DNA from 2 places in the Anoxybacillus sp. ST4 genome. Region 2 is predicted to be linked to the other one. Evidence: a T-box and tRNA genes for the amino acid it is inferred to sense, from the RefSeq annotation. Region 2 holds a T-box; the other holds one or more tRNA genes.
The links. The T-box of region 2 lies ahead of K1I44_RS05075 (glycine--tRNA ligase). A T-box ahead of a tRNA ligase gene usually reads a tRNA of that ligase, here a tRNA-Gly.
Positions count from the first base shown of each region.

Region 1: it has a tRNA-Gly gene. The T-box ahead of K1I44_RS05075 (glycine--tRNA ligase) is inferred to sense a tRNA for this amino acid. The anticodon was not compared.

Region 1 covers NZ_JAHZOE010000002.1:159-11,410, forward strand. Annotated here, with positions in the region: partial or broken rRNA gene K1I44_RS02115 (23S ribosomal RNA) at 1-162, shown strand, start outside; rRNA gene rrf (5S ribosomal RNA) at 302-418, shown strand; tRNA gene K1I44_RS02125 (tRNA-Val) at 431-506, shown strand; tRNA gene K1I44_RS02130 (tRNA-Met) at 534-610, shown strand; tRNA gene K1I44_RS02135 (tRNA-Asp) at 615-690, shown strand; tRNA gene K1I44_RS02140 (tRNA-Phe) at 851-926, shown strand; tRNA gene K1I44_RS02145 (tRNA-Thr) at 938-1,013, shown strand; tRNA gene K1I44_RS02150 (tRNA-Lys) at 1,025-1,100, shown strand; tRNA gene K1I44_RS02155 (tRNA-Leu) at 1,105-1,185, shown strand; tRNA gene K1I44_RS02160 (tRNA-Gly) at 1,190-1,264, shown strand; tRNA gene K1I44_RS02165 (tRNA-Leu) at 1,275-1,360, shown strand; tRNA gene K1I44_RS02170 (tRNA-Arg) at 1,369-1,445, shown strand; tRNA gene K1I44_RS02175 (tRNA-Pro) at 1,449-1,525, shown strand; tRNA gene K1I44_RS02180 (tRNA-Ala) at 1,533-1,608, shown strand; tRNA gene K1I44_RS02185 (tRNA-Met) at 1,625-1,698, shown strand; tRNA gene K1I44_RS02190 (tRNA-Ile) at 1,707-1,783, shown strand; tRNA gene K1I44_RS02195 (tRNA-Ser) at 1,798-1,890, shown strand; tRNA gene K1I44_RS02200 (tRNA-Thr) at 1,914-1,986, shown strand; tRNA gene K1I44_RS02205 (tRNA-His) at 1,995-2,070, shown strand; tRNA gene K1I44_RS02210 (tRNA-Gly) at 2,252-2,322, shown strand; tRNA gene K1I44_RS02215 (tRNA-Ile) at 2,328-2,401, shown strand; tRNA gene K1I44_RS02220 (tRNA-Asn) at 2,588-2,662, shown strand; tRNA gene K1I44_RS02225 (tRNA-Ser) at 2,666-2,757, shown strand; tRNA gene K1I44_RS02230 (tRNA-Glu) at 2,769-2,840, shown strand; gene K1I44_RS02235 (cation diffusion facilitator family transporter) at 2,921-3,895, opposite strand; gene glgB (1,4-alpha-glucan branching enzyme) at 4,171-6,096, shown strand; gene K1I44_RS02245 (glucose-1-phosphate adenylyltransferase) at 6,044-7,216, shown strand; gene K1I44_RS02250 (GlgC family sugar phosphate nucleotidyltransferase) at 7,204-8,226, shown strand; gene glgA (glycogen synthase GlgA) at 8,223-9,677, shown strand; gene K1I44_RS02260 (glycogen/starch/alpha-glucan phosphorylase) at 9,664-11,252, shown strand, end outside.
Region 2 covers NZ_JAHZOE010000004.1:133,048-144,299, forward strand. Annotated here, with positions in the region: gene K1I44_RS05045 (DUF423 domain-containing protein) at 1-218, opposite strand, end outside; gene K1I44_RS05050 (YwdI family protein) at 229-465, opposite strand; gene K1I44_RS05055 (glycoside hydrolase family 13 protein) at 570-2,186, shown strand; gene K1I44_RS05060 (potassium channel family protein) at 2,204-3,199, opposite strand; gene K1I44_RS05065 (hypothetical protein) at 3,196-3,402, opposite strand; gene K1I44_RS05070 (uracil-DNA glycosylase) at 3,377-4,051, opposite strand; gene K1I44_RS05075 (glycine--tRNA ligase) at 4,109-5,491, opposite strand; T-box leader at 5,550-5,727, opposite strand; gene ahpF (alkyl hydroperoxide reductase subunit F) at 5,791-7,320, opposite strand; gene ahpC (alkyl hydroperoxide reductase subunit C) at 7,335-7,898, opposite strand; gene K1I44_RS05090 (hypothetical protein) at 8,124-8,357, opposite strand; gene K1I44_RS05095 (glycosyltransferase family 2 protein) at 8,369-9,184, opposite strand; gene K1I44_RS05100 (MFS transporter) at 9,251-10,450, opposite strand; gene K1I44_RS05105 (cytidine deaminase) at 10,548-10,943, opposite strand; gene K1I44_RS05110 (XapX domain-containing protein) at 10,969-11,139, opposite strand; gene deoC (deoxyribose-phosphate aldolase) at 11,155-11,252, opposite strand, start outside.

The DNA of each region.
Region 1 (11,252 bases), on a different contig from region 2:
TAAGCGCTGAAAGCATCTAAGCGTGAAGCCCCCCTCAAGATGAGATTTCCCATCGCGTCAAGCGAGTAAGATCCCTTGAAGATGACAAGGTTGATAGGTCCGAGGTGGAAGCGTGGCGACACGTGTAGCTGACGGATACTAATCGATCGAGGACTTAACTAAGCACACAAGAAAAGCAAGGACGTTAGTTCGAAGCTAGACAGCAAGAAAAGCTGAGACCTGTTATCTAGTTTTGAAGGAATAAAAAAGCTTGACAACAAAAAATATTCCGTTATAATAACATTTGTCTAAAGCATTATTGCTCGGTGACGATGGCGGAGAGGTCACACCCGTTCCCATCCCGAACACGGAAGTTAAGCTCTCCAGCGCCGATGGTAGTTGGCGGGACACCGCCTGCGAGAGTAGGACGTTGCCGGGCGAGATTAGTGATGGAGGATTAGCTCAGCTGGGAGAGCACTTGCCTTACAAGCAAGGGGTCGGCGGTTCGATCCCGTCATCCTCCACCATAGATGAATTTGTGTGTATTTTATCATCGCGGGGTGGAGCAGCCAGGTAGCTCGTCGGGCTCATAACCCGAAGGTCGCAGGTTCAAATCCTGCCCCCGCAACCAAAATGGTCCCGTAGTGTAGTGGTTAACATGCCTGCCTGTCACGCAGGAGATCGCGGGTTCGAGTCCCGTCGGGACCGCCACTATATGACTCGGTAGCTCAGTCGGTAGAGCACGACCGAGTAAGCTTCTTTGGGAAACTGCAGCGTCCGCTCGAGCCTCTGCTTGATTAATCATACTGAGAGCGGGACGAAGGACGTGTTGTTTCAAACTCATTAATAAAGGTAAGGGAATTACTTAAACGGCTCGGTAGCTCAGTCGGTAGAGCAAAGGACTGAAAATCCTTGTGTCGGCGGTTCGATTCCGTCCCGAGCCACCATGTTAAATGATGCCGGCTTAGCTCAATTGGTAGAGCAACTGACTTGTAATCAGTAGGTTGCGGGTTCAAGTCCTGCAGCCGGCACCAGCTTGTGTGAAGAGCCATTAGCTCAGCAGGTAGAGCATCTGACTTTTAATCAGAGGGTCGGAGGTTCGAGTCCTCCATGGCTCACCATTATGCGGGTGTGGCGGAATTGGCAGACGCACCAGACTTAGGATCTGGCGCCTCTGGCGTGGGGGTTCAAGTCCCTCCACCCGCATTGTGCGGAAGTAGTTCAGTGGTAGAACACCACCTTGCCAAGGTGGGGGTCGCGGGTTCGAGTCCCGTCTTCCGCTCCAATATGCCTATGCCGGGGTGGCGGAATTGGCAGACGCACAGGACTTAAAATCCTGCGGTAGGTGACTACCGTGCCGGTTCGAGTCCGGCCCTCGGCACTTTACATGCGCCCGTAGCTCAATTGGATAGAGCATCTGACTACGGATCAGAAGGTTAGGGGTTCGAATCCTCTCGGGCGCGCCATGTCGGGAAGTAGCTCAGCTTGGTAGAGCACATGGTTTGGGACCATGGGGTCGCAGGTTCGAATCCTGTCTTCCCGACCAGTAGTAAGGGGCCTTAGCTCAGCTGGGAGAGCGCCTGCTTTGCACGCAGGAGGTCATCGGTTCGATCCCGATAGGCTCCACCATCTATGTTACGATAATGGCGGCGTAGCTCAGCTGGCTAGAGCGTACGGTTCATACCCGTAAGGTCGGGGGTTCGATTCCCTCCGCCGCTACTAGCTTAGGACCTTTAGCTCAGCTGGTTAGAGCAGACGGCTCATAACCGTCCGGTCGTAGGTTCGAGTCCTACAAGGTCCACCATGTTTATATTACACGGAGGAGTACCCAAGTCTGGCTGAAGGGGTCGGTCTTGAAAACCGAGAGGCGTCGAAAGGCGCGCGGGGGTTCGAATCCCTCCTCCTCCGCCATCACTTTCGTTTGCTTATATTGTGCCGGCTTAGCTCAATTGGTAGAGCAACTGACTTGTAATCAGTAGGTTGCGGGTTCAAGTCCTGCAGCCGGCATCATTGTGGCGGCTATGGCGAAGTGGTTAACGCACCAGATTGTGGCTCTGGCATTCGTGGGTTCGATTCCCACTAGTCGCCCCATAACATCACATTTTACTTCATTATGCGGGTGTAGTTTAGTGGTAAAACCTCAGCCACGAGCGACGCTTCGTCGAGTAAACTACGAGTTGCCTCGACGCATCCATCATCTTTGAATATGCTAGTAGAGGAAGAGGCATGACTGAGCGAGATGAATGTTGTTGCTTATTATAAAATTCGACGTGCGGGTGTAGTTTAGTGGTAAAACCTCAGCCTTCCAAGCTGATGTCGTGGGTTCGATTCCCATCACCCGCTTACGTGGGCCTATAGCTCAGCTGGTTAGAGCGCACGCCTGATAAGCGTGAGGTCGGTGGTTCAAGTCCACTTAGGCCCATTTGTATTTCTAAATGTTATGTTTTTATTCCGCAGTAGCTCAGTGACGAGCGATGCTTCGTCGATTAAGCTTCGAGTTGCCTCGACGCATCCATCATCGTGGAGTATGCGAGTAGAGGAAGAGGCAGAGGCAGTAAAGTTACGCAACATGTTGATGAAGCACAAATGATTAACTTTAACGGATCATTCCGCAGTAGCTCAGTGGTAGAGCACTCGGCTGTTAACCGAGCGGTCGTAGGTTCGAATCCTACCTGCGGAGCCATTTGGAGAAGTACCCAAGTGGCTGAAGGGGACGGTTTGCTAAACCGTTAGGTCGCTTTTTGCGGCGCGCGGGTTCAAATCCCGCCTTCTCCGCCATTGCCACATATGGCCCGTTGGTCAAGTGGTTAAGACACCGCCCTTTCACGGCGGTAACACGGGTTCGAATCCCGTACGGGTCACTAATAAAAGTAGGGCTAACCTTGCAAGGTTAGCCCTACTTTTTTGTATTAGATGCATCGTTTTTCTAAACAAACTGACTTTAAAAGTCCGCTAAGTTATCCTCATTTTCGTACGGTTCACTCACGTCATTTCTCTTTTCTAAAAACTTTTTTCCATACTCGCCATGTTGATGAATAGATGGATGTTCCACCTGAACAGTTACATGAGAGAGATTGTATTTTTCCTTTAGCAGTTCATTAATAGCTAAAATGATGCAAAATGGCTGGATGCATTCGTTGATAAGAACATGCGCTGTTAAAGAATAATGATCGGTTGAAATGGCCCAAATATGCAGTTCATGTACATCTTCAACCCCTTCAACAGCGAGAATATCGGTGCGAATACGCTCGATGTCAAATTGAGGGGGCACGGCATCCATTAAAATAAAATATGATTCACGAACAATTTTTGCACCGCCTATAAAAATAATAGTACCAATCACGATGCTAATAAGCGGATCGAACATATATAGCCCTGTAAAGTAAATGAGTATGGCTGAAATAATGACACCGATGGAACTTAATAAATCACCAATGAAATGCCATAATGCGCTTTTTACATTTAAATTTTCTTCTTCCTTTATGCTCCTACTTAAGACGATGGTTAATATGAGATTAACGACAAAACCGATCGTTGCGATCGTTAACATGAGTGAAAACTGAATGTTTTCAGGATGAATAAAACGACGAATCCCTTCAATGAAAATCCCAATAGCAATAATCATGAGTGCTAGGCCATTCAAAAATGACGCAATAATTTCAAAACGTAAATAGCCAAACGTAAATCTTTCATTGGGTGGACGGGAAGCTAAGTAAATCGCAATCATGCTTAAGCTTAATGCAATGACATCAGAAGCCATATGTGCTGAGTCTGACAACAAGGCGAGGGAGTTGGATAAAATGCCTCCAATGATCTCCACAATCGTGAAAAAAGTTGTTAATATCAATGTCGTCCAAAGCGCCTTTTTTGACGCAGTTTGTGCTTTCATATGTGGCAAGTGATGATAATCGTACATTATGCATTCCCCTTATTTAAATTTAATATTAAAAAATATAAATAATAATTACTATAAACTATTTTATATAATTATCATTTGCTACTCAAGTGATAATTATATGAACGTTCATATTGATTTTCATTTCGTCACATTTTTTATGTGATTTGTTGAACAATGTCGAAAAATATCTTAATTTTCTTACAGGAATTTTATATAGCCTTGTGTAATATATTCAGTACGTAATTGTTTTTGAACATTTTATTTCAGAAAGGGTGAGAAGGCGCTTGTTAACGATGAGTCCAACTGATTTGCAGATGCATTTATTCCATGAAGGAACATTTTATCAAAGTTATCAATTATTTGGCGCGCATTTAGTGAAACAAGATGGAACAATTGTCACTCGTTTTTGTGTATGGGCTCCACATGCTAAAGAAATTCGGCTTGTTGGAACGTTTAACAACTGGAACGGGGAACAACATAAATTAACAAAAATAAATGAACAAGGAGTATGGATGATTGTTGTCCATGAAAATTTAGAAGGGCATCTATATAAATACGAAATTATAACAAGAGATGGACGCACCTTTCTTAAAGCTGACCCATACGCGTTTTATGCAGAAGAACGCCCCAATACTGCCTCTATTGTATATGAATTAGATGGATATAAATGGAATGATCAGGCGTGGCAAAGGAAGAAAAAACGTAAACGGGTTTATGACCAACCTATGTTTATTTATGAAGTTCACTTTGGTACATGGAAAAAGAAAGATGATGGGCAGTTTTATACATATAGGGAGATGGCAGATGAGTTAATTCCTTATGTTGTTGAACATGGATTTACTCATATCGAGTTGTTACCACTTATTGAGCATCCGCTCGATCGCTCGTGGGGATATCAAGGAACAGGTTATTATGCTGCAACAAGTCGGTATGGAACGCCACACGATTTGATGTATTTCATCGATCGGTGCCATCAAGAAGGAATTGGTGTCATTTTAGATTGGGTTCCTGGACATTTTTGTAAAGATGCACACGGATTGTATATGTTTGATGGTGAACCGACGTATGAATATGTGAATATGCAAGATCGCGAAAATATTGTTTGGGGAACGGCGAATTTTGACCTAGGAAAATCGGAAGTGCATAGTTTCTTAATTTCAAACGCTCTGTTTTGGCTGCAGTATTATCATATTGACGGTTTTCGTGTCGATGCTGTTGCGAACATGCTTTATTGGCCGAACAGCGATGTGCTGCATCCAAATCCATATGCGATTTCATTTTTAAAAAAGCTGAATGAAGTTGTATTTGCTTTTGAGCCAAGCGTGTTAATGATTGCAGAAGATTCAACTGATTGGCCGAAAGTAACAGCGCCGACGTATGATGGCGGGTTAGGATTTAACTATAAATGGAATATGGGCTGGATGAACGACGTGTTAAGTTATATGGAAACGGGCATGAGTGAACGAAAACATATGCATCACAAAATGACATTTTCTCTACTTTATGCTTATACGGAAAACTTTATTTTACCTTTATCTCATGACGAAGTAGTACATGGAAAAAAATCGTTGTTGAATAAGATGCCCGGCGATTATTGGGATAAATTCGCCCAACTTCGCTTGCTTTACGGCTATTTTATGACTCATCCAGGAAAAAAACTATTATTTATGGGTGGAGAGTTCGGGCAGTTTGATGAGTGGAAAGATTTAGAACAACTCGACTGGGTGCTATTTGATTTTGATATGCATCGAAAAATGAATGATTACGTGAAATCCCTCACGTATTTTTATAAAAAACAAAAGGCACTATATGAATATGATCATGATCCAAATGGGTTTGAATGGATTGATGTGAACAACGCTGAACAAAGTATTTTTTCTTTTATTCGGCGCGGAAAAAAAGAGGAAGATACGCTAATTGTTGTTTGTAACTTCACAAATGTTGTATATGACAATTACAAAATTGGTGTGTCATTTCTGACATCATATCGGGAAGTATTCAACAGCGATGATGTGATGTACGGTGGTGCGGGACATATAAACAAAAAGCCACTTAAGGCATGTGAAGAACCATATCACGGAAAGCCGTACCACATTCGAATGACGATTCCGCCGTATGCTATCACTATTTTACGGCCAACTAGAAAAAGAGAAGGGAAGGAAAGCTATGGTACGAAAAAAGTGCGTCGCTATGCTGCTCGCAGGGGGACAGGGAAGTAGGTTAAGTTCATTAACAAAAAATTTAGCTAAGCCCGCTGTGCCGTTTGGGGGAAAGTATCGCATTATTGATTTTACATTAAGTAATTGCGCCAATTCCGGTATTGATACAGTTGGCGTGCTGACTCAATATCAACCGCTAGAGTTAAATACGTATATTGGAATTGGTAGTGCATGGGATTTGGATCGGAAACATGGAGGGGTGGCCGTTCTTCCACCGTATGCAGAATCTTCTGAAATGCGGTGGTATAAAGGAACGGCAAACGCGATTTATCAAAATCTAAACTATTTAGAGCAATACGATCCGGAGTATGTGCTCATTCTTTCAGGTGACCATATTTATAAAATGAACTATGCGCATATGCTACAATACCATATCGAGAAAAAGGCAGATGTGACGATTTCTGTTATTGAAGTGCCATGGGAAGAAGCGAGTCGTTTTGGCATTATGAACACAAATGAGGAGATGGAAATTGTTGAGTTTGAAGAAAAGCCAGCTCATCCGAAAAATAATTTAGCCTCCATGGGCATTTATATTTTTAAATGGTCTGTTTTAAAAGAATATTTGGAAATGGACAATCGCAACGATCGTTCGAGTCATGATTTTGGCAAGGATATTATCCCTTTACTTATCGATGAAAAAAAGCGACTTGTTGCCTATCCATTTAAAGGATATTGGAAAGATGTCGGTACAGTAAAGAGTTTATGGGAAGCAAATATGGATTTACTCGAAGATACCCCGGCATTAAACTTATTCGATCATACGTGGCGCATTTATTCTGTCAATCCGAATGAGCCACCGCAATATATTGCTCCATATGCGCAAGTAAAAGAATCTTTAGTGAATGAAGGATGCATTGTTGAAGGGCATGTAGAGCATTCTGTATTGTTCCAAGGGGTGCACATTGCACAAGGTGCAACGGTAAAAGATTGCGTTGTTATGCCCAATGCGGTTATTGGGAAAAATGTATACATTGAAAAAGCGATTGTTCCACCGAACATAGAAATTCCAGACGGAACTTCCATTTATGCTAGTTCATCTGAAGGGGAAGTCATTCTTGTAACAGAGGGGCTTTTGGGACATTTTTCAGAGAGAGAGGATGAAAAGCTGTGGGAAAATTAATGCTTGGGGTCATTGATGCTACAACATATAAGAAGGAAATGAACGATTTAACGCTCCAGCGTTCGATTGCGGCTGTCCCGTTTGCTGGGCGTTACCGATTAATCGATTTTGTTTTGTCGAATATGGTAAACTCAGGTATTGAAAGTGTCGCTATTTTTCCAAAGTATCAATACCGCTCGTTAATGGATCATCTTGGTTCGGGGAAAAATTGGGATTTGAACCGAAAACGTGATGGATTATTTTTTTTTCCTTCGCCTGATCTTCCGATTTCCCATATAGGCTCGTTTCAACATTTTCAACAACATATTGACTACTTTTTGAGAAGCACGCAAAAATACGCTCTCATTTGCAATAGCTATACAGTGTGTAACATTGATTATGAAGAAGTGTTAAAGCGTCATATTACCAACCATTGCGACATTACCCGCATATGTCATCGTGGTCAATCACTTGATATGTTTATTTTAGAAACATCATTGTTGCTTGATTTAATTGCAAATCAACAAAACAATCGCTACCAAAGTATTGTCGACGTCGTCAATGATGAAACGAACGGATTAACGGTATGCGACTATGAATATAATGGGTACGTTGCGGTCATTGATAGCATCGAGCGTTATTTTCATCATAGTTTGGAGCTTCTTCAACCAGATGTGTGGAAACAATTGTTTTTAAAAGGGAGACCTATTTATACGAAAGTAAAAGATGAGCCACCGACAAAGTATACATCGCACGCTTGCGTTCGTAATGCGATGATTGCGAACGGATGCATCATTGAAGGAAAGATTGAAAATAGCATTATTTCGAGGGCAGTTAAAATCGGAAAAGGAACCGTTGTCCAAAATAGTGTCGTCATGCAAAAAAGTCAAATTGGAGAAAATTGTTACCTCGAGTATGTCATCATAGATAAAGATGCTCGTATTGGCGATGGCGTTCAATTGATCGGGACGCCGAAGCAGCCAATCGTCATTCGAAAAGGGACAATACAAGGAGCGCTGATGAAATCGTGAAAGTGTTATTTGTTGTATCAGAATGTGTACCATTTGTGAAAACAGGCGGTTTAGCCGATGTTGCTGGTGCGCTACCAAAAGAGCTGAAAAAGCTCGGAACCGATGTGCGTGTCATGTTGCCGAAATATGGATTGATTCCGCAACATATGCGTCAAAAAATGAAAAAAATAGCTGAACTCGTTGTTCGCGTTGGCTGGAGAAGGCAATATTGTGGAATTGAACAGTTAGAACATGAAGGAATCACATACTATTTCGTCGACAACGAATATTATTTTAAACGCGATTCATTGTATGGGCATTACGATGATGGCGAGCGTTTTTCATATTTTTGCCGGGCCGTTCTGGACTGTCTTCCGGTCATCGACTTTCAGCCAAATGTCATTCATTGTCATGATTGGCATACAGGAATGATCCCGTTTTTGTTGCGTGAAGAATATATGAGAAATTCATTTTACGCACAGATGAAAACGGTATTTACAATTCATAATTTGCAGTTCCAAGGCATTTTTCCACGCGAAATTTTGGGGGACTTGCTAAATTTAAGCGACCGCTATTTTTCAATTGAACATTTAGAGTTTTACGGACATGTCAGTTTTATGAAAGGGGCGCTCGTCTCCGCACATCTGATCACTACTGTTAGTCCGACGTATAAAGAAGAGATTCAAACACCGTATTACGGTGAGCGGCTTGACGGACTGTTGCGTGCGCGAAGCTCACATTTAGTTGGTATTTTAAATGGGATTGATGATGAAATATATAATCCGAAAAAGGATCCATATATTGCAGTGCCATATGATGTGACGACGATTGCGCGAAAAAGCATAAATAAACGGGCGCTTCAACAACATTTTTCGTTACCGTCAGAGGAAGATGTTCCGGTAATTGCGATCGTTTCGAGATTAACAAAGCAAAAAGGGTTGGATTTGGTCAAATGTGTATTTCATGAAATCATTGCTGAACACGTGCAAATGATTATTCTCGGAACAGGAGAGTGGGAATTTGAACATTTCTTTCACGAAATGGCAATGACGTATCCGGATCGTGTGCGGGTATATATCGGCTTCTCGGAGCAGCTTGCCCATCAAATTTATGCCGGTGCTGATATGTTTTTAATGCCATCTCAGTTTGAGCCGTGCGGTCTTGGGCAGCTCATTGCGATGCGTTACGGGGCCGTGCCGATCGTCCGAGAAACAGGTGGATTAAACGATACGGTGCAGTCATTTAACGAATTCACGAAAGAAGGAACAGGTTTTACGTTTAAAAACTTTAACGCCCATGACATGTTATATACGATTCAACGAGCTCGTTCATTTTATGAACAAAAAGAAATATGGGAAAAAATTGTAGAGCAGGCGATGAGTCGCGACTACAGTTGGGCCAAATCAGCATTTAAATACAATCAACTATACGACGAACTAATGGCTGGGAGTGGCATCTATGTTCACGAATAAAGAAGAGTTTAAACAGACATTTTTAAAACGATTAGAAATGATGTACGGAAAACGTTTTTGGGAGTCAACCGTTCTTGATCAATACAATACGTTAGGTCATATGATTCGAGAGTATATTAGCAAACATTGGATTCAGACGAACGAACGATACCGTGCTGAGCATAAAAAGCAAGTATATTATTTATCGATTGAATTTTTGTTGGGACGGTTGCTAGGAAGTAATTTAATGAATCTTGGCATACGAGATGTTGTCGAAGAAGGGTTGAAAGAACTAGGGATTGAATTGAGCCACATTGAAGAAGTCGAAATCGATGCGGGACTAGGAAATGGAGGGCTCGGGCGCCTAGCTGCTTGTTTTTTAGACTCGCTTGCTTCGCTTGACTTGCCCGGGCATGGTCAAGGTATTCGATATAAGCATGGGTTGTTTGATCAAAAAATTGTAAATGGTTATCAAGTCGAACTCCCGGAACAATGGTTGCGTCATGGAAACGTTTGGGAAGTGAAAAAAGAGGATTTAGCGGTAGAGGTCAATTTTTGGGGGAAAGTGGAATGCTACGAACAAAACGGTCGGTTAACGTTTCGACATTATGATACGGAAAAAGTGATGGCCGTCCCTTACGATATGCCTGTTATCGGATATGATACGACGACTGTAAATACGTTGCGACTATGGAGTGCCGAGCCTGCCAAATTTCCGCTTCATAAGCATGTGATGCAGTATAAAAGGGAAACGGAAGCAATTTCTGAATTTTTATACCCTGATGACACGAATGATGAAGGGAAAATTTTAAGACTAAAACAACAATATTTTCTTGTTGCTGCAAGTATCGGGAGCATTGTACGTGATTATCGTCAGCGGTACGGACATTTACATCATTTCCATCGCCACGTAGCTATTCATGTGAATGACACGCATCCTGTATTAGCGATTCCAGAACTTATGCGCATCTTGCTAGATGAGGAAGGAATGGGATGGGACGAAGCGTGGCATATTACGACGAATACGATTTCTTATACGAATCATACAACATTATCTGAAGCGTTAGAAAAATGGCCAATCTACATTTTTCAACCACTTTTGCCAAGAATTTATATGATTGTGCAAGAAATTAACGAACGGTTTTGTCGTGATTTATGGAATCGATATCCTGGTGATTGGAAAAGGATTGAGGAGATGGCCATCATTGCTCACGGATTAGTGAAGATGGCTCATTTAGCAATTGTAGGAAGTTATAGTGTAAATGGGGTCGCGAAAATCCACTCTGAAATTTTAAAGCATCGCGAAATGAAATGGTTTTATGAGTATTTTCCAGAAAAATTTAATAATAAAACGAACGGTATTACACATCGACGTTGGCTATTAAAAGCGAATGATCAGCTTTCCACACTCATTAGCGAAGCCATTGGAACGGAATGGATAAAACAACCAGATCAGCTCATTCAACTAAAAAAGTATACAACGGATCGCTCGTTTCAAGAGCAATTGGCAAAAGTGAAGCACTTCCATAAACAACAATTAGCAACATATATTCAAGAAAAAACAGGGGTTATTGTGGATGATTCGTCGATTTTTGA
Region 2 (11,252 bases):
ACCATAAACCAACCAGCTGGCGTCACGTTCGGCCATTTTGTCGCAAACAACGCAACGAGAAACAAACCGAGCGTATGGAACATTTGGTATTGTACCGCTTTTTGCCACGTGTCTATGTATCGATCCGGAATTGTTCCTTCCAACACGTGCGCCCCGAACGCGCCTAGCGCAACACATAACGCCGCACTAACCGAGGCGATGATCGTAAATCGTTTCATGCTCCCCCTCCTAAAAATCAAGTAATGACGGTCCGTTCGCATCGCCGTCAATGTCTAATCGTTCTTTTGTTGCCGGCTGCGTGGCAACGATCGTTGACGTGTTCGCTGACGGCTGTTGTAAAATAACGTCACACAATGCACGAACGGCATACATATGCTCACGCAACGCCTGCGGTGACGACGTATGCTTTGCTTTTGCGATTTCTTCTTCCATTTTTGTTAACACATGTGTCACTAATATGTCCAAAACATTTTCACTCCCGTCTTCCTTTTTCCCCTAAAACAATGGTATCTTATACATAGCAACTTTTCAAATTGAAAACGCTTTAATTGGACAAGGAGTGACAACAAATGAAACGGACATGGTGGAAAGAAGCTGTCGTATACCAAGTATATTGGCGAAGCTTTTTTGATTCAAACGGTGATGGATACGGTGATTTAGAAGGGCTCATTCAAAAGCTCGATTACATTCACGATTTAGGGGTCGATGTCATTTGGCTCAATCCGTGCTACGAGTCACCAGATAAAGATAATGGATACGACATTTCAGACTATTATCGCATTATGGATAAAGCAGGGGATATGGAGACGTTTGATCGCCTGCTTCACGAAGTGCATCAACGTGGAATGAAATTAATTATGGACCTTGTCGTAAACCATACATCCGATCAACATCCTTGGTTTATTGAGTCGCGTTCGTCAAAAGACAATCCGAAGCGCGATTGGTACATATGGCGTGACAAGCCAAATAACTGGCGTTCGTACTTTACACCGTCCGCATGGGAATACGATGAAAAAACAGGGCAATACTACTTCCATTCCTTTGCGGTTGAACAACCAGATTTGAATTGGGAAAATAAAGAAGTTCGTGAAGAAATTTATAAAATGATGCGCTTTTGGTTAGATAAAGGCATCGACGGATTCCGTTTAGATGCGATTGCTTTATTAGCGAAGCCAGACGGATTCCCGGACGCAGAAAATCCGTATGACATTCGCTATTTAACAAACAATCCGGGCGTGCACGAGTATTTACAAGAAATGCACGACAAAGTACTTAAACATTATGACATTTTTACCGTCGGGGAAGTTGCTTTCGTATCGCCAGAAGAAGGCTTAAAATATGTTGGGGAAGACCGAAACGAGCTACATACGCTGTTCCATTTTGAAGTGTGTGACGAAATGCCGACATGGGACCCGATTCGCTTTAAACAAATTCAAAAACGTTGGTATGAAGGGTTGTGGGGGAAAGGATGGAACTCACAATTTTTAAACAACCACGACCATACGCGACAAGTGACGCGCTACGGAAACGATAAGCAGTTCCGTGTTGAATCAGCGAAATTGCTCGCTACGCTCGTGCATACGTTGCCTGGAACGCCATACATTTATCAAGGAGAAGAAATCGGCATGACCGGCGTCAAATTTGACTCAATTGATGACTATAACGACATTGCGATGAAAAACAAATATGCGGAAGAAGTCGCGAAAGGTCGCGATCCGAAAGAAGTGCTCGAAAGCTTGCAGCTATTGAGCCGTGATAACTCGCGCACACCAATGCAATGGGACGATAGCGAACATGCAGGATTTACAACAGGCACGCCGTGGCTTAAAGTAAATCCAAACTATAAAGAGATTAACGTCAAACAGGCATTGGCCGATCCGAACTCAGTATATTATTACTATAAAAAGCTCATTCAATTACGCAAACAAAATCCGGTAATGGTGTACGGCACATTCCGCGATCTTTCAGAAAATGAGCCGTACATTTATGCCTATACACGCGAGCTCGATGGCGTTCGCTGGCTCATCGTTTTAAATCATTGCGACAGCGACAACGTATATACATTGCCAGAAGAGATCAGCTCTGCAAGTCGCCGCCTCTTGCTCGGCAACTATACAGACGTCAAAGAAGAAGGAACGACGCTTCATATGCGCCCACACGAAGCGAGAATTTATGCATTACAGTAAGCAGCCGATATGGCTGCTTACTTTTTGTTTACTGCCTGTTCAAACGCTTCCAACGCTCGTTTTTCCCCAAAGACGATGACGATGTCGCCCGCGCAAAACCGCTCATCTGGGGTCGGGTTCCCAATGATGTCGTCCTGCCGCTGAATAGCAATAATCGTCACTCGAAAGCGCGTCCTTACCGCTTGATCGCCGACAGACGTATGAACAAATGAAGAATGAGGCTCAATCTTTACTTCCTCAATGGCGTATTGTCCGGTACGGTCGTGAAAAATCGTATCAACATAATCGACAGTAACTGGCTTTAATATCGTCATCGCCATGCGCCGACCGCTCAAAAACGAAGGGTTAATCACCTTGTCCGCACCGGCGCGCCGCAATTTTTCTTCTGATTCTGGCCGCTCGGCACGCGCGACAACTTGAATGTCGCGGTTTATTCCTTTTGCTGTTAAGGCAATAAAGACGTTATCAGCATCAGATGGCAACGCGGCAATTAAGCCAGCCGCCCGTTCAATGCCTGCCGCGATCAATACGTCATCTTCTGTCGCATCCCCTTCGACGTACGGAAGAGGGTCGTCCATTTCTTCGAGCCAATCCGTCTTTCGCTCAATAACAACGACAGGTGTCCCGTTTTTAACAAGCTCGCGCACCACTTGTTCGCCAACGCGCCCAAATCCGCATACGATAATATGATTTGCCATCATCTCGATTTTCTTTTTCATTTTTCGCCTCCGTACCGTTTTTGAAAATTCGCCTTCCATCATCATAGAAACGACTGCCCCTGTCGCGTAGGTGACGATGCTGATGCCGACTGGAATAATGATGAGGGCAAACAGTTTTCCGTAAAATGTTTGTGGAACAGTATCCCCGTAACCAACCGTTAAAATGGTGACAACTGTCAGCCAAAGCGCATCAAAAAAAGATAATTGTTCTGAGAACATAAATCCTACTGTGCCTGCGATAATGGCTACCATCATCGCGACGACAGAAACGACGATGGAGCGCGATGAACTCATTCGTTTCTCCCCTTATTTTCTTTTTTAGCAAACTTCATGCACGGCGTACCAGACGATTGTTTCACGACAACGGAAGGGAGCGCAGCACTTTTGAAACCGAACGCACGACAACCGCGCGGTAGCTGTGCATCCCACGTGACGTAAAAATGTTTGCATGCATAACAGTTTATTCGTGTATCAAATGTTTTCGATTTGCCAGTCAATCGTCTCTCTCCCTGTTCGTTGTAAAAACGCGTTCGTTTTCGAAAATGGGCGGCTGCCGAAAAAGCCTCGCGCGGCTGAAAGTGGGCTCGGATGCGGGGCTTCAATAAGATAATGATGTTCATTTGTAATGAGCGATTTTTTCGCTTGCGCATGACGCCCCCATAAAATAAAGACGACCGGCTCCGTCTTTTCATTTACAAGTTCAATGATGCGATCCGTAAAATGTTCCCATCCTTTTCCTTTGTGCGAGTTTGCTTCCCCTTGCCGCACCGTTAATACCGTATTTAACAATAATACCCCTTGCTTCGCCCATTTTAACAAATAGCCATTGTTCGGTATGTAACAGCCGAGATCATCGTGTAATTCTTTAAAGATGTTTAATAACGACGGAGGGAAAGGGACGCCCGGTTTGACAGAAAAACTTAATCCGTGCGCTTGATTCGGTCCATGATACGGATCTTGGCCTAAAATAACGACTTTCACATTGGCATATGGCGTGTAATGAAGGGCGTTGAAAATATCATGCATATCGGGATAAATCGTTTTCGTGCGATATTCTTCTTTTAAAAACTGACGCAACTTCAAATAATACGGCTTTTGAAATTCCTCTTCTAACAGAGGTGCCCAATCATTTTTCAATATGCTCATCGTTTCACTCCTTCCTAACATAAAGGCTACCCTAACGATAGGATAGCCTGTTTTTCGTTAAAATTGAATTTTTTCTTCTAAAAAGTCTTTTAATTGTGCGATTGGAATGCGTGTTTGTTCCATCGTGTCGCGATCGCGCACAGTTACCATTTGATCTTGTTCTGAGTCAAAATCATACGTAATACAGAACGGTGTTCCGATTTCATCTTGACGGCGATATCGTTTTCCGATCGAACCAGACTCATCGTAATCGACCATAAAGTGCTGGGAAAGCTGTTCAAAAATAGCACGTGCACCTTCTGATAACTTTTTCGACAACGGCAATACGGCTGCCTTGTACGGCGCTAATGCTGGGTGAAGATGCATAACGGTGCGCGTCGTGCCGTCTGCAAGTTGTTCTTCTTCATATGCATCAATCATAAAGGCAAGCGTCACGCGGTCTGCACCGAGTGAAGGTTCAATGCAGTACGGAATGAAACGCTCATTCGTCTCTTGATCGAGATAATGGAAATCTTCTCCTGAATATTCCATATGACGGCGCAAATCGTAATCGGTGCGCGATGCAATACCCCATAGCTCGCCCCAACCGAACGGGAACTTATATTCAATATCTGTTGTCGCGTTGCTGTAGTGAGATAGTTCATCTTCAGAATGATCGCGCAAACGAATGTTTTCACGCTTCATGCCAAGCGATAAAAGCCATTGTTCGCAATATTGTTTCCAATAATCAAACCATTGCAATTCCTCGCCCGGCTTGCAGAAAAATTCAAGCTCCATTTGCTCAAATTCGCGCGTGCGGAATGTGAAGTTTCCAGGTGTAATTTCGTTCCGAAAACTTTTTCCGATTTGCGCAATACCAAACGGCAATTTTTTGCGCATCGTCCGCTGCACGTTTTTAAAGTTTACAAAAATGCCTTGTGCCGTTTCAGGACGAAGATAAATTTCGTTCGCGCTCGATTCCGTCACACCTTGGAACGTTTTAAACATTAAGTTAAATTGGCGAATGTTCGTAAAGTCGCGACTGCCGCAATCCGGACAAGCGATGTCGTGCTCTTGAATGAGCTGCTCCATTTTTTCAAATGGGAGCCCATCGACAACCATTTCAATGCCTTTCGCTTCAAGGGCGCTTTCAATAAGTTTGTCTGCCCGGTGACGCGCTTTACATTGTTTACAGTCAATCATCGGATCGTTGAAGTTCCCTAAATGACCTGACGCTTCCCACGTGCGCGGGTTCATTAAAATCGCTGCATCTAATCCGACATTGTACGGCGATTGTTGGACAAACTTTTTCCACCATGCGCGCTTAATATTGTTTTTTAATTCTGTCCCTAGCGGACCGTAATCCCACGTATTCGCTAACCCGCCGTAAATTTCTGAGCCAGGAAAAACAAAACCGCGATGTTTCGCGTGTGCCACAATTTGATCCATCGTTACCGACATATTTCATCCTCCTTTTATGAAGTGTAAACAAAAAACGCTCTCATCCTTAGGCCTTTCGCCTAGGGACGAGAGCGTAACTCCCGCGGTTCCACCCTAGTTGATGCGTAACGCATCCACTTTTTGCGTGAAGCAACTCCAGACTGCCGTTTCGCTAAGCGTCTTTGCTAGGCTTCCACCACCCCTAGCTCGCTACAAAAGAACGATCTTAGCTACTATCCATCTTTCATCGTTGCACCTGTATTTCGTTTGGCTAATATTGTATCAAACGACAATACGAGCGTCAAGGGGAGGGAAACCGGTTAATTCCGAATTAAGTAGTCAAACGCACCTAAAGAAGCTGTTGCGCCTGAGCCCATGGAAATGATAATCTGTTTATATGCGCTATCTGTACAATCGCCAGCAGCGAAGACACCAGGAACGTTTGTTGCACCGCGTTTGTCGACGATAATTTCACCGAAGCGATTGCGCTCGACCGTTCCTTCTAACCACTCTGTATTCGGTACGAGTCCAATTTGAACAAATACACCTTGAAGTTCAATATGGTGCTCTTCGCCTGTTGCGCGATCAATATACGTGAGACCGTTTACTTTGTCTGTACCTGTAATTTCTTTCGTTTGCGCATTTTTAATGACTGTTACGTTCGGTAAGCTGTACAAACGATCTTGCAACACAGCATCCGCCTTTAATTCTAGCGCAAACTCAAGAACGGTCACATGCTTAGCAATTCCCGCCAGATCAATTGCCGCTTCGACCCCAGAGTTACCACCGCCAATGACCGCGACATGCTTTCCTTCAAACAACGGACCGTCGCAATGCGGGCAGTAAGCAACCCCTTTATTTTTGAACTCCGCTTCGCCAGGGACGCCGAGATTGCGCCAGCGCGCACCTGTCGCGATAATGACCGCTTTACTTTTTAAAACGGCGCCGTTTTCAAGTTCAACTTCAATGAGGTCTTTCTTTTCCAACCGTTTCGCACGCTGCAAGTTCATAATGTCAACATTGTAATGTTTCACATGTTCTTCAAGGCTTGCTGCGAGTTTTGGACCTTCTGTATATTTGACGCTAATAAAGTTTTCAATGCCTAGCGTATCTAAAATTTGACCGCCAAAACGTTCAGCGACAATTCCCGTGCGAATGCCTTTACGCGCAGCATAAATGGCTGCTGTCGCACCAGCAGGTCCCCCACCGATGACAAGCACGTCGAACGGTTCTTTGTTTGCGAACGTTGAAGCATCTGACGTGCTTCCTAACTTCGCAAGAATTTCTTCAAGCGACATGCGGCCGCTCGCAAATGGTTCGCCATTTAAAAAGACAGTTGGTACCGCCATCACGTCTTTTTGTTCGACTTCTTCTTTAAATGCTGCTCCATCAATCATCGTATGTGAAACGTTCGGATTTAGTACGCTCATGACGTTTAATGCTTGAACGACGTCCGGACAGTTATGGCACGTTAAGCTGACGTATGTTTCAAAACGGTACGTTCCTTGTAAACTTTTAATTTGATCAATGACCGCTTGATCGACCTTTGGCGGACGTCCACTCACTTGAAGCAACGCAAGCACGAGGGAAGTAAATTCATGTCCTAAAGGTACTCCTGCGAACACAACGCCCGTTTCTTCGCCAACGCGATTGACGCTAAAGCTTGGCGTTCTCTCTAACGTTGTTTTTTCTACTTTGATTTTCGATGACATTGTTGCAAGCTCATCGACTAAAGCAAGCATATCGCGGGAAACTGAATCGTCTCCCGCGCTCACTTTTAACACAATGTCATTTTCCATCAATTGTAGATATTGGGCGAGCTGTGCTTTAATTTCAGCATCCAATATCATTGACGTAAGCCTCCTTAAATTTTACCTACAAGGTCAAGGCTTGGCTTCAATGTTTGCCCACCTTCTTGCCATTTTGCTGGGCATACTTCGCCAGGGTTGTTGCGCACGTATTGTGCAGCTTTAATTTTGTTTACAATTGTGCTTGCGTCGCGACCGATGCCGTCAGCGTTAATTTCAACTGCTTGGATAACGCCATCTGGGTCGATAATGAACGTACCGCGTTGCGCAAGACCTGTTTCTTCATCAAGCACTTCGAACATGCGTGATAATTTTTGTGAAGGGTCGCCGATCATTACGTATTCAATTTTGCTGATAGCTGGCGAATGATCGTGCCATGCTTTATGCGTGAAGTGTGTATCTGTTGAAACAGAGTATACTTCAACACCAAGCTCTTTTAATTTCGGATATTCGTTTTGTAAATCTTCTAATTCTGTTGGGCAAACGAACGTAAAGTCTGCTGGATAGAAGCAAACGACGCTCCATTTTCCTTTTAAGTTTTCTTCTGTTACCTCGATAAATTCACCGTTATGGTACGCCATCGCTTTAAATGGTTGTACTTGTTTTCCTACTAATGGCATGTTTCATCATCCTCCTGCATCATTTTTTTGCATGTTAGTAGTATGATCCAGCCATATAGAAAATATGACTGACAAATTAAATTATAACAATTATAATTCGATATAAATTATCATATAGTAATTTTTATTTGTCAAGTAGAAACTTGTCGATTTAATTAGTTTTTCGACATTTTTCTTTTTATCCCTTTTTTATAAAACAAAAACAGAGCCTTCTGAAAGACTCTGTCATGCAAAAAAAGCGAAGCCAAGCAAAATAAGTATGTTACATAATACCGCCGACATAAAAAACGACTTCGCTTTTTTATTTTTCTTTACTTGATGCTCAGCGAATAAAGCAATGGAAAACGTTAAGCAAACAAACAGCAAAAAACGTATCCCATATCCGTCAAAGACGTGACGAGCAAGCAGTGGGGAAAACAAAAGCAAAATAAATAATTGCTGGACGCTCCACCAATACATTTGTCATCCTCCTAACACATGACAATATGTGCTAAGCGCGAGCGAAACGGCTCACCGTTCCATACGATTTCACTTGTCGCTCTTCTTTTTTGCACTTCCGATTCACATAAAAGGAGCCAAAAGTTTTTTGTTGGTAGGTTGCCAAGTTCATGTTTTTCACTTAATCGGTTTAAATACATTTGTCTCGTTTCATTCATTTGTTTCGATAAATGATCGCCCTCATTTGAGAAAGCATACAGGACGCTCGCGATCGGCACGCGTTTCACGCGATATTCGTTCGCAACGCGCAAAAAGAAATCCCAATCCCAATAATTATGGACGTACGGATCGAAATAGCCGATCGTATCATGAATGGCGCGGCGATACATGCTTCCTGAAGGGACGTATGTTGAAAACGACCGCATCGCCTGTAAATCGCATTCATATGCAAATAAAAAGCGATCAGTCGGTAAGCGCATCCCGTTTTCAATGCGGTAATGAAAAATTTCTACATCGCTATATACAAAGTCCGCGTCGTTCATATTTGCAATCATTCGTTCCGTATGACATGGCAATAATAAGTCGTCGTCATCACAAAGCATGATAAAATCTTCTGTTGCTGTGCGCACACCGATATTCCGCGCTTCAACATGCCCGACGTTTTCTTGCAATTCAATGAGTTCGATCGGGAGCTCAGGATATGCATCAACTGCAGCTTGTACAGATGAACCTCCATCGTTAACAATAATCACTTGCGTTGGCTTGTATGTTTGTTTACTTAATGACTCTAACAATTCCGCTAATGGAAGTAGCCGGTTATATGTTGCAATGACTACAGAAACACCCAAATGACATGTCTCCTTTCAAAAATTAAAGAAGCTACAATGATACCATTATAGCTTCTTTTTGTACAATTATGCGAGTTCTTGTTGTTTCGTTTCTTTCCCGAGAAAAAGAACGGCGAGTGCACCGATAAAAATGGCGACGCAAAAAATCGCAAAAATCATCGTCATCGACACGTTTTGTGCAACTAAATAACCGACAAGAAGCGGTCCTAAAATGCCCCCAATGCGTCCGAATGAAGCTGCCATGCCTGCCCCTGTCGCGCGAATAACCGTTGGGTATTGTTCTGGCGTGTAGGCATAAAGCGCTCCCCATGCGCCGAGATTAAAGAATGATAACAGCGCTCCAAACGTCATTAACATCGCAGCCGACTCGGCATTTCCGAAGAAATAAGCGCTTAACGCTGTCCCAACTAAATAAATAATGAGCACCGCTTTTCTTCCGATGCGTTCAATCAACCAAGCCACGCTAAAATAGCCCGGCAACTGTGCCAACGTCATAATTAGCACATATTCAAAGCTTTTAATTAAACTAAATCCTTTCATCACCATCACGCTCGGCAGCCATAAAAACATGCCGTAGTACGAAAAGACGACCGCAAACCATAAAATCCAAAGCATCGTCGTTTGCTTGGCGTAAGGTTTTGCCCATACGTCTGCGATATTGCGCCAAACAGAACGACGCTCTGTCGTTTTCACCGCAATAAACTTTTGTGAATCGGGCAAGTTAATACGCAAATAAATGGCGTATAACGCAGGTAAAGCCCCTAAAATGAGCGCCATTTGCCATCCATATGCAGGAATAACGAAAAAAGAAATAAGCGCAGCTAATAGCCAGCCACCTGCCCAAAAGCTTTCTAATAAAACGACAACTTTCCCGCGCTCATGAGCAGGTACGCTTTCCGATACGAGCGTTGAAGCAACCGGAAGTTCACCGCCAAGTCCCATACCGATAAAAAAGCGTAAAATTAAAAATACCGTTAACGTTGTCGCAAAAGCAGATAAGCCGCTTCCGATTGAAAATAATAAAAGCGTAATAATAAATACTTGCTTTCGACCGATACGATCAGCTAACAATCCGAACACAAGAGCACCGACGGCCATACCGATCGAGTTCATGCTCCCGATCCAACCCATTTGCTCAGCTGTTAATCCCCATTCCTTTTGCAAAGCCGCAAGAATGAATGAAAGCATCCCGACATCCATCGCATCGAACAACCATCCAAGCCCCGCGATCCAAAGCAACTTGTTTCTTGATACGTCTTGACTCATGTCATCCCTCCGTTGTCAGCTGTCAAATTATCCTCTACACGATTATATTTCCTTTTTTGTTATGTATCAATGCAAAAAGCGTCGGAAAAGCCGACGCTTATCGCAAATCTTCTTTTGAAAAAGCTCCAGGGAGAAGTTCTTTCACCGTCGTTTCCTGTACATCGCCTTTCATATTGGCTAAAATGACAGGCATATTCGGGTCACACAATTCAACAATGACTTGACGGCATGCGCCACATGGCGGAACAGGACGTTCCGTATCCGCAACAACAGCTAACATCGCATACTCATGGTCTCCTTCTGAGTACGCTTTAAATAAAGCTGTACGTTCAGCACAGTTACATAAACCGTATGATGCGTTTTCGATGTTGCAACCTCCATACACTTTCCCATCTTTCGTTAATAGCGCTGCCCCAACTTTAAACTTTGAATACGGAACGTACGCCCGCTCTCTCGCTTGTTTTGCCGCTTCAATTAATAGTTGTTTATTCATTGTTGATCATCCCTTCTTGGGCTGTTTAGTTAAAAAACGTCTTCATTAACCAGTCAGCAACGACGCCACCTAAATATACGCCAAATACACCCATCATTCCTGCCAACACAGGCGGGGCTGGCAACGGCAAACGTAAAAACTTAAACAAAATTCCAACGACAAGCCCGGCAAGTAAGCTTAGTAATACTTCTTTCATATGTGAATGCCTCCATTAGTATGCTTCGTTTGAAGTTGTTCCTTCCATAATAGCAGGTCCAGAACTTGTACCGATCCGATTTGCTCCTGCATCAATCATCGCTTTAGCATCAG